2 regions of the Geobacillus sp. WSUCF1 genome follow, and region 1 is predicted to be linked to the other one. Evidence: predicted binding sites of a transcription regulator. Region 1 holds the regulator's gene; the other holds the start of a gene.

Region 1 (3,131 bases):
GGCTATGTCTTCAGCGGTGAGCACTTCATAGCCGCTCGGTCGATCGATCGAGAACGAAAAGGAGGCTGATTTTTCATCGCCGACAGGCCGTTCGAGCCGTTCTATTTTTTCCAGTTGCTTTCGCCGGCTTTGCGCCCGTTTGGCCGTCGAGGCACGTGCGATGTTGCGCTGGATGAAGTCTTGGAGTCGGGCGATTTCTTCTTGCTGTTTCTCGTACCGTCTTAACTCTTGTTCGTATTGCTCGGCCCGCAACTCCAAATAGCGGCTGTAGTTGCCGGCATAGTGTTTGAGCGTGGCATTCGACAGTTCGTATACGTCGGTGACGATTTTGTCTAAAAAGTAGCGGTCGTGGGAAACAACCAGGACGGCACCGGGATAGGCTTGCAAGTACTGCTCCAGCCAGGCAAGCGTCTCAAGATCCAAATGGTTCGTCGGCTCGTCCAAAATCAATAAATCCGGCTTGGACAACAGCAATTTCCCAAGGGCAAGCCGCGTCCGCTGTCCGCCGCTTAACGACGAGACCGGCGTAGTTTTATAATCATATGAGGAAAACTGCAGCCCGTGCAAAACGGAGCGGATGTCGGCTTCGTATTGGTAGCCGCCTTGTTCTTTGTATTGTTCTTGCAGCTCGTCATACATTTTCAGCGTTTTTTCATAGCGAGCGGGATCGGCGAGTACGTCCGGGTCGCCGAGTTGCATGCTGAGTTCGGCGAGCTGTTTTTCGAGTCCTAGAAGCGGGGTGAATACCTCAAGCATTTCGTCCCAAATGGAACGCGGCGAGTCGAGCCCGCTGTTTTGCGCCAAATAGCCGATTTTGATATGGTTTGGTTTGATGATTTTGCCGCTGTCGAAAGAGAGTTCACCGGCGATGATTTTCAACAATGTCGATTTTCCCGCTCCGTTGCGGCCGACAAGGGCGATTCGGTCGCGGGACTGTATTTCTAGTTTTATATTCGATAAAATAAGGTCAGCGCCGAAATATTTCGTGAGCCCGTGCACTTGCAAAATGATCATGTCCGTCACCTCGCGAATAGTTTAACGCAAGTCGCGAAAACGGTCAAAGACGAATGATGAAAAATCGTGTATAGTGTATAAATGGAGGAGATTGTATTGTCATCGTTCACTCATTTCAATGAACAAGGGCGCGCGAAAATGGTTGATATTACGCACAAAGAAGATACTGTGCGAGTGGCTGTGGCGCAAACGAGCGTGACTGTCAGCCGGGAAATTTACGAAAAAATGACGAGCAATGCGATCGAGAAAGGGGATGTGCTCGCCGTCGCTCAAGTGGCGGGGGTGATGGCGGCGAAGAAGACAGCTGACCTTATTCCAATGTGTCACCCGCTTATGTTAAAGGGTGTGGACATTGCTTTTGCTTGGGAAAACGATGGAGAAGCGCATAAGCTCGTCATCACGGCAACGGTGAAAACGAAAGGGAGCACAGGAGTGGAAATGGAAGCGCTGACGGCCGCTTCGGTCTGTGCGTTGACAGTGTACGATATGTGCAAGGCGCTTGATAAAGGAATGGTCATCGGTCCGACGTATTTGGTCGAAAAAACGGGCGGGAAGTCTGGCCATTACCGACGGAAAACCGATTAGCTAGGGGATGAGATCATGAGCAACGAACAACCGAAAATTCCGCAGGCAACCGCCAAACGGCTGCCGCTTTACTATCGGTTTTTGAAAAACTTGCACGCTTCCGGCAAGCAACGCGTCTCCTCTGCCGAGTTGAGCGAGGCGGTGAAAGTCGATCCGGCGACGATCCGCCGTGATTTCTCCTATTTTGGCGCGCTTGGCAAAAAGGGATACGGGTATAATGTCAATTATTTGTTGTCGTTTTTCCGCCGGACGCTTGAAGAGGATGAGGTGACCGAAGTCGCCTTGTTTGGCGTCGGCAATTTAGGCACCGCCTTTTTAAACTATAATTTTTCGAAAAACAACAATACGAAAATCGTGATGGCGTTTGATGTCGATGAGCGGAAAGTAGGGACGACAGTCGGCGGGGTGCCGGTCTATCATCTCGATGAGTTGGAGGAGCGGCTTCACGAAAACATCCCGGTCGCCATTTTAACCGTGCCGGCCGCCGCGGCTCAAGCGCTGACCGACCGCCTTGTCGCGCAAGGAATTAAAGGCATTTTAAACTTTACTCCGGCGCGGTTGAACGTGCCGAACCATATTCGCGTCCATCATATCGATTTAGCCATTGAGCTGCAGTCGCTCGTCTATTTTTTGAAAAACTATCCATCGCCATCGTAAAAAGGAGAGAACAACACATGAAATATTTGTTGCTCGTTGCTGTGATTTTGTTGCTGTTTGGCACGAAAAAGCTGCCGGAGTTGGGGCGGTCGTTCGGCCAGTCGCTTCGCGAGTTTAAAGACGCCACAAAAGGGCTCGCTGATGACGAAGAAACGAAAACCGACCGATGACAAGGCAGGATGGGGAAACAATGAATGACAAAGAAATGTCGGTGTATGAGCATCTGGGTGAACTGCGAAAACGGCTCATCATCGTGCTCATCTTTTTTGCTGCGGCGCTTGTCGTTAGTTTCTTTTTTGTCGATGATGTCATTTTGTATTTGCAGCGAACGGCCGAGGCGAAGCATTTGACCATGAACGCCTTCCGCCTCACCGATCCGATTAAAGTGTATTTTCAGTTTGCCTTTGTCATCGCGGCTGTACTGTCGGCTCCGGTGCTGTTGTATCAAATTTGGGCGTTTGTCAGCCCCGGTCTGTATGAAAAAGAGCGGAAAGTGACGTTAAGCTATATCCCGGCGTCGATCGTTCTTTTTTTAGCAGGCGTCAGCTTCGCTTATTTCGTCTTGTTTCCGTTTGTCGTTCGATTTATGAGCCAGCTGGCTGACCAACTAGGGGTTCAACAAATGATCGGCATTAATGAATATTTTCAGTTTTTGCTTCAGCTCGTGCTGCCGTTTGGCATCGTGTTTCAGCTGCCGATCGTCGTGTTGTTTTTCACCCGCTTAGGCTTATTACGCCGCAGCTTCTTGTTCGCATCCGCAAGTATGCGTATTTGGCGCTGCTTATTTTAGCGGCGGTCATTACGCCGCCGGATGTGCTGTCGCAAGTGATCGTCATGATTCCGCTCACCATTTTGTATGAAGGAAGCATTTGGGT
Region 2 (3,131 bases), on a different contig from region 1:
GAGCCATATCGATACCAGATTGTCAAACAACATACCGACATTCCAATTGAGCGAATCATCCGTAATCCCAAAACGAAACAAATTCCGATTGAACCATCGGCGCTTTTTCAACAGATGGACGGCACGATTTGGCTCAATAACGATACGAAGGAAATGCTGATGGAAATTGAAGGGTTGCCGCCGTTTGCGACTCGCGATTATCAATTGTGGATCATTTACACCAACAACGAGGTCAAAGGGGAGCTGTTGACGATCCGCCACGGAGCGGCGCGCATTTTGATCACCGGCGAGGATGTCAAACAGTTCAAGCAAATTAAAGCGAGCCTCGAACCAAAGGGAGGAAGCGCGGCGCCGACCGGGCCGGAGACATTTATTGTCGATTTGGACCACGAATGATATTTCAACATTGAACGCTCTCCCACCTACGCTTGAGCTTTGAGGTGGGAGATTCTTGGGAACACCCGCCCCACAGCAGGCTGTCCACCAAGCCATCCCCGTGCGTCCCACGTTTCTTTACCCCTTCTGTTCTGTGGAAGCAAGAGGAAGAGTGACGGCAAATCCCGATTCATCCCCCACTTACGCTCACGCGTGGAAGTGGGGGATCTTCTCGGTTCAGGATGATAAAAACGGGGAAGGGCGCCTGCTCCTTCCCCGTATGTTTTGGACACATCACCAACGTCCGCCGCATGCGCCCGGGCAACCGTCTCACGAACGCCGCAGCGCCGTCATTTTAAGCGGCCGTTTTTCACCGCTCTCTTACCGTTGGCTTCGCTCTTTTGTCCGCAGCGCCTTTGGAATGTAAACACAATACGGCTCGCTTTCCAAATAGTCTCCCGTCACCGCGTACGCCCGCGAGCGTGAGCCGCCGCACACATATCGGAACTCGCAGACGCCGCATTTTCCTTTGTATTTGTCCGGATTGCGCAAGTCTTGGAAAATCGGCGAGTGTCGGTAAATGTCCGCCAGCGGCGTTTCCCGGACGTTCCCTGCCTTCACCGGCAGCAGCCCGCTTGGGTAGACATCGCCGATATGGGAGATAAAAACAAAGCCGTTGCCGTCGTTTACTCCTTTCGGCGCGCGGCCGAGCCCGTCGACTTGTCCGGTTAAGCCTTTGTTCAACACGTCTTCGTAACGGATGCCGCCTTTTGCCGCTTTTCCTTCACGCATTTTCGCCTGCAGCACGACGCGGCGGTAATGCTGACCCGCCGTTGTTTTGATGTCAAACGGGACGCGCTTGCTCGTCTCATACAGCCAGCGGAACACCCGCTCATGCTCGATGGGGGAAATCATATCCTCCTCTTTTCCCCTGCCTGTCGGCACAAGGAAAAAGACGCTCCAAAGGACGCATTTCAGCTTCTCCACCAACGCCGCCATCTCGTCAAGCACATGAACGTTGTATCGCGAAATGACGGTGTTGATTTGCACGGGAATGTCGAGCTCATGCAAGTAGTGAATCGCACGGATCGTCAAATCAAACGAGCCGCTCACGCCGCGGAAATGGTCGTGAATCTCGGCGTTTGGCCCGTCAAGGCTAAACGCCCAGCGCGACAGGCCGACCTCTTTTGCTTTGCGGATCGCCTCTTTCGTCACGTTCGGCGTCGCGCTCGGCGTCATGGACACGCGCAATCCTTTATCGATCGCATATTTCGCTAAATCGTACACATCCGGGCGCATGAGCGGATCGCCGCCCGTAAAGACGAGCATCGGCTGATCCATCTCGTAAATCTCATCGATCAGTTTTTTCCCTTCCTCAAACGTCAACTCGCGCGGATCGCGATGGTATTGCGCTTCGGCGCGGCAATGAAGGCACTTGAGTTGACAAGCTCTCGTCAATTCCCAAATCACAATAAACGGATTTTCATTAAAATCGCGCATTGCGGCCCCCTCCTTGGCCTCCATTGTACCGCAACATTCAGGCGCGTTATGTGATATGGATCACATTTAGACCTCAACGCTAATTCCATCTTATCTTTCGATTAGCTCAACTGAAACTCCGAAACTGTGGTCAGCCAAAATGGAGGAGACCTTTATTTCAATTTATATATGAATGTGAGCTTATAACATCGCGTTCTACTTTTTTACTTTTTCAAGTCTGAAACGATTGATTCTGTACACTTCATCACAAAGAACATCAATATCCTCTTGATTATGGCTAGTGAGCAAAATCGTCCTCCCTTCTTCCTTGAATTTCCGAAGCAAGTTTCGGATATTTTCAACGCTGTCAGCATCTAAAGCATTGAATGGTTCATCTAAAATAAGCGTTTGTTGATCCTCCATAATGGCTTGAGCAATAGCAAGCTTTTGTTTCATTCCAAGTGAGTAATGTTTGACCTTTTGCGTCGATTCTGGATCTAAACCGACCAACCTCATCGTTTGCTTTATTTTGTCATCACTGATTTTGTTTCGAATGAGAGCCAATGCTTTTAGATTATCAAACCCTGTCTTTCCCGCTATATATCCAGGCCGATCAATGATAATTCCAAAATCACTGGGAAATCGTTTATTGACCCCCAACTCTTCCCCGTCCACGATCACCCTACCGTGATTAGGGAATAGAAATCCACATATGAGTTTGAATAAGACAGACTTTCCTGAACCGTTAGGACCAATAATTCCATAAATTTTCCCCTTTTCCACTGCAAAATTCACGTTTTCAAAAATCGTTGCTCCTTTAAATGATTTACTGACTTGATCTAACAGGATATGCGGCAACTTACTCACTCCTTTTTAGAAATCGAGATCTTGTTTGGAAAAGACATACAGCAAGAAAACAATGGCGAAAACATTCCATAAGAATAGAACGGTGCTGATGCGGTAAATCGAATCATTTGTCAATAAATACGCCATGCTATTCAATCCAGATGGAATAATCCCCCAGTTATTAAAACCCGGGAACATAAAAAATGAAAGTATAGCGATCCCTACGAAACTATAAAATGTTTCTTTGCTCAGCCAAGAGATCAGAAACACAAATAGGACATAAAACGAAACTTGAAGGTAGCCGTTGACCAAAAAATGATAAAACATATCAAGCAATGTAACTGAACGGTCAATAGAAACATGGAAATCAAAAGAAAAACGTTTCAACGACAAAATGAACAAAGCGAGCAATGCTAAAGCGAATAAATATA

The links. Region 1 encodes Rex, which represses fermentation and respiration genes when NADH is low (regulators of the CRP and FNR family bind a similar motif). Its sites were predicted from a motif close to TTGTGAAATATTTCACAA; they were not measured.
Region 2: a site for Rex is predicted at 1,924-1,941, ahead of I656_RS14415 (TIGR04053 family radical SAM/SPASM domain-containing protein). Genes of this name have one in related genera too.

The regions. Positions count from the first base shown of each region.
Region 1 covers NZ_ATCO01000068.1:14,589-17,719, reverse strand. The annotation lists partial or broken gene I656_RS08845 (ABC-F family ATP-binding cassette domain-containing protein) at 1-1,014, opposite strand, end outside; gene moaC (cyclic pyranopterin monophosphate synthase MoaC) at 1,111-1,599, shown strand; gene I656_RS08855 (redox-sensing transcriptional repressor Rex) at 1,615-2,256, shown strand; gene tatA (twin-arginine translocase TatA/TatE family subunit) at 2,274-2,426, shown strand; partial or broken gene tatC (twin-arginine translocase subunit TatC) at 2,423-3,131, shown strand, end outside.
Region 2 covers NZ_ATCO01000002.1:10,018-13,148, forward strand. The annotation lists gene I656_RS14420 (anti-sigma factor) at 1-396, shown strand, start outside; gene I656_RS14415 (TIGR04053 family radical SAM/SPASM domain-containing protein) at 757-1,875, opposite strand; gene I656_RS14410 (ABC transporter ATP-binding protein) at 2,071-2,712, opposite strand; gene I656_RS14405 (hypothetical protein) at 2,728-3,131, opposite strand, start outside.